Regions from separate parts of the Xenorhabdus sp. PB62.4 genome, predicted to be linked through region 1. Evidence: predicted binding sites of a transcription regulator. Region 1 holds the regulator's gene; each other region holds the start of a gene.
The links. Region 1 encodes Fur, which represses iron uptake genes when iron is present. Its sites were predicted from a motif close to ATAATAATGAGAACNACTATCAA; they were not measured.

Region 1 (3,219 bases):
AAAGGCTGATTCCGACAATCTCCCCCATCAACCAGTAGCGACACGCGCTCAGCTAAGGTATTATTGCCCGCTATATTATTGGTACACGCCCTTTATCTATTGAATTTATGGCAAAAGAACAAACTGATCGCACCACACTGGATTTGTTCGCAGATGAACGCAGGCCAGGGCGACCTAAAACAAACCCACTGTCCAGAGATGAACAGCTTAGGATTAATAAACGCAACCAGTTGCGACGAGATAAAGTCAAGGGACTGCGTCGAGTGGAATTAAAACTCAACGAAGAGGCAGTCGATGCACTAAATCATCTGGCAAAACAGCGTAATATCAGCCGTAGTGAACTGATTGAACAGATGCTGTTAGCCCAACTGACAGAAAAAAATCACCTTGCCGATTAAAGGCTTTTATTCAACAGCAATAAAGCGGCATCACCACACAAATCTGACAGACTTGTCATGGATGTTTGGTCAAAATAACGCTTTTCATTTTATTAAAACTGACATTTTTCCTGCTGATTTCAGCGTGATGTGTATCGCTTAGATACACAATAAAACAAGAGGTTAACCCATTTTATGGCAATAATAGGTATATTCTTCGGCAGCGATACAGGCAACACAGAGAACATCGCCAAAATGATCCAAGAAAAATTGGGTGGTGCTGATGTTGCTGAAGTCCACGATATTGCCAAAAGCAGCAAGGAAGACATTGAAGCCTTCGATATTCTGCTGCTTGGCATCCCAACCTGGTATTACGGCGAAGCTCAATGCGACTGGGATGATTTTTTCCCGACTTTGGAAGAGATTAACTTCGAAGGGAAACTGGTCGCTCTATTCGGTTGCGGTGATCAGGAAGATTATGCAGAGTATTTCTGTGATGCTATGGGCACCATCCGCGATATTATTGAACCTCGTGGCGCGATTATTGTAGGTCACTGGCCAACCGAAGGGTATCACTTTGAAGCTTCTAAAGGTATGGCTGATGATAACCACTTCATTGGTCTGGCTATTGATGAAGACCGCCAACCAGAATTAACTGATGAGCGCGTTGAAGACTGGGTACAAAAAATTAAGGCTGAAATGAGCCTGTCTGAAATTCTGGGTGCATAAGGGCATTAGCTTCCTTTCACACACTTGCATAATGTGTCATGATATCAGGTCTGGCATGGTTTTCATTTTGAATATCCATGCCTATAATCAACAACGTGAAACAGAATCATGATTCCCTCACGATACCCCTAAGTATCATAAGTTCACTTAACTCAAGTTACAGGACTGAATCCGCATGACCGACAACAATAAAGCATTGAAAAATGCTGGACTTAAAGTAACACTTCCGCGCTTGAAAATTCTGGAAGTGCTACAGGACCCAGAATGCCATCATGTCAGTGCGGAGGATCTCTACAAAAAACTGATTGATATCGGTGAAGAGATTGGCCTCGCCACTGTCTATCGCGTGTTGAACCAGTTCGATGATGCCGGCATTGTCACACGCCACAATTTTGAAGGCGGTAAATCTGTTTTTGAACTCACTCAGCAACACCACCATGACCATCTAATTTGTCTCGATTGTGGTAAAGTCATTGAATTCAGTGACGAATCGATTGAAGAACGCCAGAAAGACATTGCAGAACGCTATGGCATTAAACTTTCAAACCATAGCCTCTACTTATATGGTCACTGTGCTGTTGGTGATTGCCGCAAAGAGGGTTCACTGCATGATGAAAGAGCATAATAAGCAAGCACAATAAAGAAGTGATGAATGTCGTTCGCTTCTTGTGTCTGACTTAGTCTGAATAAACTACTGCCGATTAGCGCGAGCTAATCGGCAGATTGCTTTAGACGTTAAATTTAAGCGTTAAAATTTAACTTCGTCTATCCGGCTAAAACGTTTTCCATCACTACTGACAGAACGAATTTTCACATTACTGCTGACGTAAGGCCGCTGTCTATCATCGTAAATCTGCCATGTTTTTCCATCATCCAGTGAATATTGGATAACAACACCCGGCAACGCAATATTGGCTTCAAATACCCCGGCAACAATTTTTCCTCCCGGAACCGGCAGGCGATAAGCAATATTGAGTTTATCCAGTTTAGTCAGCTCACGCTGCCCCATCAGGTTGGCAAAACGTTCCCAATCACGATTGAGCACATCCGTCTCAACATAATGGGTTATTCCACCTTTATATTCTCTTCCCTGCTGATAATTCAGTTCCCAATTCGCCTGATGCCAGGCTCGTTCCGCCAGCGGTAATAAGCGCGGGTAAATCATATATTCCATCTGTTCATCGGTACGCACGGTTTCACTCCATGATAGCCCTGACATACCATAAGCGCCCGGCCAACGTTTATTGCTATCAGTATTAAAACGGTTGCCATCGCGATCTACCGAGGTTTCCGCATTTTGTGGCATGTTATTTGGGGCAAAGCTGAAGATTTTCGCCTCGTCATTAAACCGGGTCGCCCAATAGTAGCCCCGCTCTTTCGGATGCACTTCATACGGCATATCAATGTAGACATAATCAGGGCTGGAAACGATAACTCGATAATCTTTATTCGCCCAACCATTTACGGTGTCATAACCTCCCCAATAAAGGATATCCCAGAAATTGACCGCAACATGTTTAGTGGCAAAGTCTTTTGCTGACTTGGCGTGTTTCAGACCATCCTGCCATGCCTGCATTGTGTCAATGCCGTGAGAGTTGACGATTTTACTTACTTCAATAGCAAAATAACTGGCAAGCTCATCAACATCTTTGATTACACCCTGCGCGATCATCTTCTGACAAACCTGAGACTTAGCCCACGGCTTATCTTCGATTTTTTTGTTGATAATCCCCTTGCCCGGCACAATTGGTCCGCCTTCATCCTGATATCCGTCACCCAAACGAATATTTTTTGCCTCATCCCCGCCAAAATGCCATGTATTCAACGGTTGCCCGGCTTCTTTGTGCATGGTGACAATTTCGCTAATCACTTTATCGATAAATCGTTTGGAAGAATCCATACATGGATTCAGGTAACTCCGGCGATCATAGAACTGTACGGATGTTGTATTTGAGGTATCGGTCGGATCAAGTAAGCGATATTCATTGGCCTCCTGCTCTTTGCCTTGTGCCATGAGTTTCTTATAACGTGCTTCCATCGATACAACAGCAGCACGGGCATGAGCGGGAATATCAATTTCGGGTATGACTTCTATCTGGCGAGCTTTGGCATA
Region 2 (3,219 bases), on a different contig from region 1:
GTTGTTTTAGGCGAACAGCCAGCGTATGCAGCCCACGTGTTGCCATATAAACGGTATCGGGATCGGCAATCTGACCCAGTAGGTAAGATCGCTCTCTGAGCTGTTCCCAACATCGTGCATTGGCGACTGCGGTTCCTAGCATGCCATCGGAATGGCCGATGATATATTTTGTGGCGGATTGAACGGAAATATCGACACCAAACTCCAGAGCCTTAAACAGAATGCCGGCCGACCATGTATTGTCGATAATAATCACAATTTCAGGATTAACCTTGCGGGCGGCACGCACGATAGCGGGGACATCCTGTACTTCCATCGTCAGAGAGCCGGGAGACTCAAGAAAGAGCACCGTGGTATTGGGCTTAATCAGAGAAGCAATGTCCTTGCCAATCATCGGATCAAAATAATCAGTAGTGATACCCATTTTCTTCAGAACCTTATCGCAAAAAGCTTGTGATGGTTCATAAGCATTTCCCGTCATCAGGACATGATCGCCGGTTTTTACAAAAGCCAGAATCGAATTAGTGACAGCGGCCGTACCGGAAGGGTAGAGAGCACAGCCTGCACCGCCTTCCAGTTCAGACATTGCATCCCGAAAGGCAAAATGCGTCATCGTGCCACGGCGTCCGTAGATTAATTCGCCTTTAGTGTGGTGCTTCAAAGCATGTTGCATGTGTTCAACAGTATCGAAAATGACAGATGATGTACGCTGAATAAGAGGATTAACGGCACCTTGCGTATATTTTTTTTCCCTTCCTACATTGACCAATAAAGTTTCTAGTTTTTTTTCTGTCATGGATCTCATCCCCCCCAAGTTAATTTTTGGCCTGCTTTTTTGGCCTACTTTCCCATGCCTAAACAGAACGGCTCAAACAGAACTGTGCAAATAATGATTAGAAAGTTAAAAGATTTGGTATCGATTTGCCAAAGAGATTCAGGCAACTTGACGAAAATTCAAGGTGATCTGTTGAGAGGTTATAAGGAGGAATGGACAAAAGTGTACCGTTTTTTAGCAATTTTTTATTAAATAGTAATGATAATTACTATCAAATCGTACAATGTCTGATATCATTTGCGGCGGACTTTTTCCCTCTTGAGTTTATTGAGGTGAGAAAGTAAAAAACATGACCCCGGTCATATTAGGATTAGCAAGATGAGTAAACGTGATTCACTGCTAAGTAACAGAATCTATAAAAAAGAGAGTAAGGCTAACTGATGCGTAATTTGACAGCTTCTATTCTATTGGCACTCGGATTAACAAGCTCAGCATGGGCTGATACAGTGCCAGCCGCGCCAGAAAATCAGGCTGCTGCTCAGGTAGCCGCTCCGGCAACACCAGCATCTTCCGCAGTGCCACAGGTGACTGAACCGAAAACTGAAGCATTATCAGCCACAGAAACACCATCAACCACAGAAACACCATCAGCCACAGAAACGAAATCCACAGCCCCGAATACAGCAGAAACTGGAGTCACCGAAACTGTGGCTACCGACGCTGTTGTTGAACCAGTTACAGAAGAATCGGCCAGCCAATCCGGTGGGTTCGCAACCGATCTGTCTGTTTGGGGCATGTATAATAATGCGGATGTGGTCGTAAAAACGGTCATGGTGGGGTTGGTTATCGCCTCCATCATCACATGGGCACTGTTTTTCTCCAAGGGTACGGAACTATTAATGGCGCGCCGTCGTTTACGCAAAGAACAGCAGGCTTTGGCTGACGTCGTCAATCTGGATGCGGCGGCGAAAATTGCAGCGGATTTTGGCAAGCAAAGTATCAGCCGTTTGTTATTGAGCGAAGCACAGTCAGAGCGTGCCCTGTCTGCTGAAAGCGCTGACAAGGCCGGAACCAAAGAGCGAACTGCATTCCGTATGGAACGTGCCGTTGCAGCAATCAGTCGCCATATGGGGCGTGGTAACGGCTATCTGGCGACCATTGGCGCAATTTCGCCGTTTGTCGGGTTGTTCGGAACTGTTTGGGGGATCATGAACAGCTTTATCGGGATTGCCCATTCACAAACCACTAACCTGGCGGTTGTTGCACCGGGTATTGCGGAAGCATTGCTGGCGACAGCTTTAGGTCTGGTGGCGGCGATCCCTGCGGTAGTCATTTATAACGTTTTTGCCCGTGTTATTTCCTCATACCGTGGGCAAGTGGGAGATACGGCGGCTCAGGCAGTCCTGTTGTTGGGCCGCGATCTTGATCTGGCTGAAAGCAAAGCAGAAAAAGCAGAAGCAAGGTAATAAACTATGGCAATACGTCTTAATGAAGATTTGGACGATAGCGGTGAACTGCATGAAATTAACGTCACGCCATTTATTGACGTGATGCTGGTGCTGCTGATTATTTTCATGGTAGCTGCGCCACTGGCAACGGTAGATATCAAAGTCAATTTGCCGGCTTCATCCGCTAAACCACAACCCCGACCAGAAAAACCGGTATTCTTGACTGTGAAAGCGGATCATCAGCTCTATGTGGGTGAGCAACAGGTTGATCACGATAACTTATCCTCGGTATTGGATCAAACTACGCAATCCAACAAAGAAACCACGATTTTCTTTCAGGCAGATAAATCTGTGGATTATGAAACATTGATGAGTGTGATGGATTCCCTGCGCAAGGCGGGCTACCTCAAAGTTGGGCTGGTGGGAATGGAATCTGTTGCTGCTCAATAAACCTCATTCATGCGATCCAATGATGATTTAGCGTGATAAACATGAACTGCCCAAATAGCTAATTGGGCAGTTCAGCTTTCTGTCGTCTCTCCTGTTGATGATATACCCAAAATAAATCCCCTTGTTACCTTCAATGCAATTTGAAATATGAAGAGTAAGAACCGATTAAAATAGGTTATAAATCAGCCATAACACCCTTTATATCGGCATTATACTTTTTATTTGTTTTCATTCAGTTGAATGAAGTTCTGTGTATTAAAAATAGTCAATAAATATTGTTTTTACTTCATTGCCCGATATTCACATTTTTATGTTTACGCTGGTTAAAGTTATTGTTCTGCTATTTTGTTTTATTGTGACAATATCTTCTGAATAGGGGGTGTAAAAGATAAAAAGCACATTATGTAATATATCAATAATAAATATTAATAATGGATGAAATAACTGTAAATTTGGATTTTTTAAAAGATAAATAAATTGAGTTTTGGTTTTGTCAATATGCTCAAATAATAAAAATCAACAAAATAAAACAATGGATAAAAAATA
Region 3 (3,219 bases), on a different contig from region 1:
TTTTCCCTGAAAAATGGGAACGTATGTTATCTATCTTATCGGAAAAAGAGCGTGACGATGTGATTGCAGCTTATCACAAACGGTTGACGAGCGCTGATCTGCAAGTGCAGTTGGAAGCGGCGCGTTTATGGAGCCTTTGGGAAGGAGAAACGGTGACGTTGCTGCCTTCTGAGCATTCAGATTCATTTGCGGAAGATGAATTTGCTTTAGCATTTGCACGCATTGAAAATCATTACTTCATCAATAACGGCTTTATGGATGAAACCCAACAGTTATTGGATCATATTGATACGATCAGACATATTCCGGCCGTCATTATACATGGACGCTATGATATGGCATGTCAGATCCAGAACGCATGGGATCTGGCTAAAGCATGGCCAGAAGCGGAATTGTGTATTGTGGAAGGTGCTGGTCATTCTTTTGATGAACCCGGCATTTTGCACCAATTAATCAAGGCAACTGATAGTTTTGTCGGAAAATAGCCGAGATAACCACCCATTCAGCGGTGGTTACCTTTTTTGCCGTCTCTTTAACGGCTTTTGGGTTCATAAGGCAAACGCGACAGAAACCTTGATTGCTGGCGGTAGTGATGCAAACGCTGCTGGAAATATTCTCGCAGATGGGATGGCTGTGATTGCTCGACAGTATCGGGAATGACAGGCATGTTATAGCGCTCTTTAAAAGCAACACCGGATGCTGCTAAATCAACATTGACTTTATCCATCTCGTCTTTAGATAATCTGGCTAAGTTACGCTCCATTATGGCCTCTCTGAAAATTTATCTCTTAGGAAGAAAATTAATCGACTCTTTTGGGTTTATCAAGTGGTTTAAAGGGCTTAAAAAAACATCAAATAAATATAAATAATACCAATTCTCATTTCTATTAAAGTTTTTATTTTAAGGGAAATAATTAAATTAAATAAAATTGATTCTTGTTTCCTTATATTTAATGAGATTTATTCTTATTATTTATATGGTATAAAATTTTAATTATCAATGAGTTATATATTTTTATTTTATTTTTGTTTTATGTGTTTTTAATTGGCATAATACGCCCAATTTAATAAATCATTAGGAGGATTGGCTGATGTTAAAACAAGAAATGATCAAGAAATTAAATGAGCAGTTAAATCTGGAATTTTATTCTGCGAATTTATATCTGCAAATGAGTGCATGGTGCAGTGACAAAGGATATGAAGGTGCAGCAGCATTTCTGAAAGCGCATTCACAAGAAGAAATGCAGCATATGCAGCGTTTGTTTGATTATTTGGGTGACACTGGTTCAATGCCTGTGCTAGGTGCTATTCAGGCTCCTCCGGTTGAGTTTGATTCTATCTCTGATGTCTTCAATCAGACTTATGAGCATGAAAAATTAATTACAGAAGAAATCAACAAACTTGCTCATGTTGCGATGATGACACAGGATTATTCTACTTTTAACTTCTTGCAGTGGTATGTTGCTGAACAGCATGAAGAAGAAAAATTGTTCAAATCCATTCTGGATAAACTGGATATGGTGGGTGAAAGTGGTAAGTCACTGTTCTTGCTGGATAAAGATCTGAAAGGTCTGTCTATGGCACCAAACCACGCTTAAGAGAGTCCCAAATAAATTCGCCTGAACCGCTTTTTTCACCGTAGTTCCCGCTTGTTCGTTTATTTTTGAGGCAGGAATTACGGTTTTTTTCGTTTTTACCCTCATTTTTGCGTAGTGCTTCACAGGTCAGGACATTGCCCTTCGAATATCGCAGATTAAACTGATCTTTTGATATAGAATTCCCGTCTTAGTATGAAAAATTCACCTGTATATTAAAGGGTTATCTATATGTCTACTTTTAGCATCCGTTCATCTTGGGCTAAATTATCTGCTCTTGTTGTTCTTTTTGTCGGCATGTCTTGCCAACAGGCTTTAGCTCATGCGCATTTGAAAGATCAGATCCCGGCAGAAAACACGACTGTTGAAGCTGCTCCGCAGACCATTACTTTGAGTTTTTCAGAGCGTATTGAACTTGGATTCAGTAAAGTAAAATTGACTGGCCCGGAAAAAACAGCGATCAAAACCGGTAAGTTGGAACTTGATCCAGAAACTAAAACCAAACTTATCCTGCCAGTTGAAGGGAAGCTCGCTGCGGGAGAATATAGTGTCGACTGGAGTGTACTTTCCGTCGATGGTCATAAAACAAAAGGCGCTTATCGCTTTACCGTAAGATAATGATCTCTCTAGAGGCACTATACGTATTCTGCCGTTTTTCTCATTTTGTCGTCGTCATGCTGATGTTTGGTTTGAGTTTATTCACAGTGATGCTGACTTCTGGTCATTTTTCGAGGCTGATGGGAGAACGGTTAAGGGTTGGAATTCTAATCAGCACAGTGCTGGCTTTAATAACCTCCTTAGTCTGGTTTGTTGCTCAGGCAGGGTTAATGGGGGATGGCTGGCAAGATATCTATGTCCCGGATATTTGGCTGGCTGTATTAGGAACCTCTTTTGGGCAAGTGTGGCAATGGCAGTTATTGGTTGCAATATTTGCTGTTGGTGGGTTATTCCTTTCCAATACCAAGGTCAGAAACCTTCTATTGCTCAGTTGTGCGGTTATCTTATTATCCAGTCACGCTTTCATTGGTCACGCTGCTATGTATGAAGGAAACATAGGGTTATTACTGCAAGCCAATCAGGTTGTTCATTTGCTGAGTGTGGGTTATTGGTTTGGGGGATTATGGCCATTCTTGCTGTGCCTGCAATTTTTGCGTTTGAAGAAAGCACCGGAAGCAAATTTATATCGTGATAGTACATACCTAATTAATAATACACACGGAATTAATAGTGCATACGGAATTAATGGCACACATGCAGGGGGTATAGACAGTAGTAAAAATATTGCTGCTGGTTTATATGCAGAAAGTATGGCGGCAATGAGAAAGTTTTCCCTCTATGGGCATTTTGCCGTTTTTCTGGTGATTGTAACGGGAATTGTGAGTAGTGTGATTTTAATTCCGGGTTGGCCTGTTTTTAATCGCGCTATTTCTGAATACCAATCTATGTTATGGCTAAAAATTGTTTTGGTCACTGGCATGGTGCTTTTGGCGTTGATTAACCGTTATATTTTAGTTCCCAAATTGAAGCAGAAAGGTTGTTATCAACTGTTGATCATCAATATCTGGTTGGAGATTATCCTGGGAACATCTGCATTATTATGTGTGGCAATTTTTGCAACGCAGCC
Region 4 (3,219 bases), on a different contig from region 1:
GTTTGCCACCATGTGTCCACGATAGGGCATTTACTATTACCTATCTTTTGGTAATACCATTCCCAGGCTTCCGGGTTAATTGGCTCACCGACAGAACCCATGATACGTAACGACGTGCGTTTGGTTCCTTCTATAGCTTTATCGCCTTCAGCCATCAATGCTCTAATGGCGGTTGGTGCAGTATAAATAATATTAACCTGGTGCTTATCAACGATCTGACAGAGGCGATTAACATCGGGATAGTTGGGAACGCCTTCAAACATTAAGGTCGTGGCACCGCAGGACAATGGGCCATAGAGCAAATAGCTATGCCCTGTGACCCAGCCTACATCGGCTGTGCACCAATAAATCTCACCGGGACGATAATCAAACGTATATTTGAACGTCAGGGAAGCATAGACCAGATAACCCCCGGTCGTATGCAAAACGCCTTTGGGTTTACCGGTTGAACCAGAGGTATAAAGGATGAATAACGGATCTTCAGCATTCATCTCTTCAACAGGGCAATCTGAGCTGATATTTTCGATAAGCTCATGCCACCATAAATCACGGCCGTCATGCCAGTTGCTGGTATTTCCTGTGCGTCTGAAGACAACCACATTAGTGACACTCGTCACAGCAGGATTGCTCAGCGCCTCATCGACATTTTTCTTCAATGGAATCGTACGGCCGGCCCTCAAACCTTCATCTGCGGTAACAACAAGCTTGGCATTAGAATCGATAACTCTGCCTGAAATTGCATCCGGAGAAAAGCCACCAAAAATCACAGAGTGGATTGCTCCTATACGGGCACAAGCCAGCATTGCAACAGCAGCTTCTGGCACCATAGGCATATAGATAGCAACAACATCACCTTTTTTGACACCCAGTTTTTTCAAAACATTGGCAAACTGGCAGACATCATAATGTAACTCGCGGTACGTAACGTGTCGGGATTCTGCTGGATTATCTCCTTCCCATATAATGGCGGTTTGATCGCCACGCTCTTCCAGATGGCGATCGAGACAGTTGGCACTTAAATTCAGTGTTCCATCTTCAAACCAGCGGATATTGATATGCCCTGGGTCGAAAGACGTGTTTTTGACCTTAGTGTAGGGCCTTATCCAATCCACTATTTTACCTTTTTCACCCCAAAACCCTTCAGGGTCTTGTAGCGACCATTGGTAGTCTTGTTGATATTGTTGTTTGCTTATCAGGGCCGTATCTGCCATATCAGCAGGAATAAGATGCTTGATTATTTGAGTCATATTTTTATCTCCTTGCAATTGTTAATACTATGTCAAAACAACGTTAACTAAAGTGCAAGGGGAATTTTTGTTTCTTTTTTGCGCGGAAGATCACGCAATAAAGAGAATGAATTTCATGGAATGATCATTTAGTGCAGTGTCATTGGGTGAAGTTAAGTAAGGTTGTCAGTTATATCTGTGGTTAAAAATTTCATAAAGTCGATTTTGTTTAGATTTTCAGTTTAATTCTGGTATGAAACGCGAGCCTATAGAAGAAAACCATAGTGAACACATGGAATTGATAATCATTTTCATTATCATTCAATTCACTATAATAATCATCCTGTCTACAAGTGTGAGTTTTATATATTCTAAACAACTGGAGATATGACATGAGCTATTCACTGCCTTCTTTGCCTTACTCTTATGATGCTCTAGAGCCTCATTTCGATAAACAAACGATGGAAATTCATCATACCAAGCACCATCAGACTTATGTCACTAACACGAATACAGCTCTGGAGGCCTTCCCTGAATTAAGCGGGCTGGATATTGACGACCTAGTCCAGCATCTTGATAAAGTGCCTGCTGATAAGCGTACTTTTGTTCGCAATAATGCAGGTGGGCACTCAAACCACAGCTTGTTCTGGAAAGGCTTAAAACTGGGTACTGAATTGTCTGGTGTTTTGAAAGCGGCTATTGAGCGCGATTTTGGAAGTATCGACAGCTTCAAAGAAAAATTTGAACAAGCGGCAGCCACGCGTTTTGGTTCCGGCTGGGCATGGTTGGTGTTGAAAGAAGAAGGCAAACTGGCGGTTGTTTCAACGGCCAATCAGGATAGCCCGCTTATGGGTGAAGAGATCGCAGGTGCTTCTGGTTACCCGATTGTGGGTTTGGATGTGTGGGAGCACGCTTATTATCTGAAGTATCAGAACCGTCGTCCCGACTACATTAAAGCATTCTGGCATGTCGTTAACTGGGATGAGGCTGCAAGACGTTACGAAGAAAAAATTAAATAAGTGCTAAAAAATTCCTCCCTTGATAATGCTGGTCACTACAGTGATCAGCATTTTTATTATTCATAATTTTTATTTATTATTTGGCATTCTTTCTGCTTCACGATTAAAGGCACAATGCAATAATGAAAAAGAACGCTGTCATGATAGTAACAACCCTTATAGTATCCTCTCTCATGGTCGGATGCTCACAGCCAAAGAGTAGTGCTGAACGCAACGCCAAGCATTTCATTTATGCTTCTAACGACGATTTTGACCCTAATTTCCATACTAAAATATACGATAGCATCCAGCTTTCTGTACCTTATTTTGAACAGTTCTGGCAACTAGGTAAAAAGGACAGGGAAGCAGGGATGACGCCGGAAGATGCGCAGAAACGTGTAAGTTATTTCAGCAGTGATGAGTTTCTGAACTCTATTCAGAGAAAATCATGGTTTGCAGGTAAGGCTTACAACGAGACTGCTTCACCAAAATGGCTCAAGGCCATGTCTGAAGCCATATCTGCCACTTATACAGACGGTTACGAAGGCCGGAATTAACGTCTTGGAGGGAAGTTTTCCCTCCATTGTGAATTGAAGCGAGGCTTGCCGCGTTTATTCGCTCAGGGTAATATTTATACTCGTCTATTGGGGAGGAATAGAAATGTATTACCTACAGGTATATAGAGGCAAAATAATATCCTCCGAAAAATGGGGTTCCAGCGCAATTAACAAACTGCTGGTGAATGGCCGTTTACAGCTTACCTCTCTTGGTCTGGAAGGTGATGAACAGGCAGAAACCCGTTTTCATGGCGGGCCTGATCGCGCGCTTTGTCATTATCCTATGGAACATTATCTCTTTTGGAAAAGGCAATTTCCTGAATTAACGGAATTATTCTCACCACCATTGTTTGGTGAAAACTTATCTACGGAAGGCATGACGGAAGAGAATGTCTATATCGGGGATATATTCCAGTGGGGAGAAGCTTTGATTCAGGT

Region 2: exbB (tonB-system energizer ExbB) is a predicted target of Fur. The motif match lies at 1,028-1,050, and genes of this name have one in related genera.
Region 3: ftnA (non-heme ferritin) is a predicted target of Fur. The motif match lies at 866-888, and genes of this name have one in related genera.
Region 4: sodA (superoxide dismutase [Mn]) is a predicted target of Fur. The motif match lies at 1,525-1,547, and genes of this name have one in related genera.

What each region holds. Positions count from the first base shown of each region.
Region 1 covers NZ_NKHR01000002.1:272,054-275,272, forward strand. The annotation lists gene Xenpb_RS02965 (PAAR domain-containing protein) at 1-44, opposite strand, end outside; gene ybfE (LexA regulated protein) at 108-398, shown strand; gene fldA (flavodoxin FldA) at 573-1,106, shown strand; gene fur (ferric iron uptake transcriptional regulator) at 1,282-1,731, shown strand; gene Xenpb_RS02985 (beta-N-acetylhexosaminidase) at 1,855-3,219, opposite strand, start outside.
Region 2 covers NZ_NKHR01000001.1:269,986-273,204, forward strand. The annotation lists gene metC (cystathionine beta-lyase) at 1-796, opposite strand, end outside; gene exbB (tonB-system energizer ExbB) at 1,216-2,241, shown strand; gene exbD (TonB system transport protein ExbD) at 2,248-2,673, shown strand.
Region 3 covers NZ_NKHR01000013.1:44,205-47,423, forward strand. The annotation lists gene pip (prolyl aminopeptidase) at 1-485, shown strand, start outside; gene Xenpb_RS11995 (DNA polymerase III subunit theta) at 533-763, opposite strand; gene ftnA (non-heme ferritin) at 1,092-1,598, shown strand; gene yobA (CopC domain-containing protein YobA) at 1,827-2,213, shown strand; gene Xenpb_RS12010 (CopD family protein) at 2,213-3,219, shown strand, end outside.
Region 4 covers NZ_NKHR01000009.1:151,085-154,303, reverse strand. The annotation lists gene acs (acetate--CoA ligase) at 1-1,247, opposite strand, end outside; gene sodA (superoxide dismutase [Mn]) at 1,619-2,245, shown strand; gene Xenpb_RS10400 (Exc2 family lipoprotein) at 2,368-2,781, shown strand; gene yiiM (6-hydroxyaminopurine reductase) at 2,885-3,219, shown strand, end outside.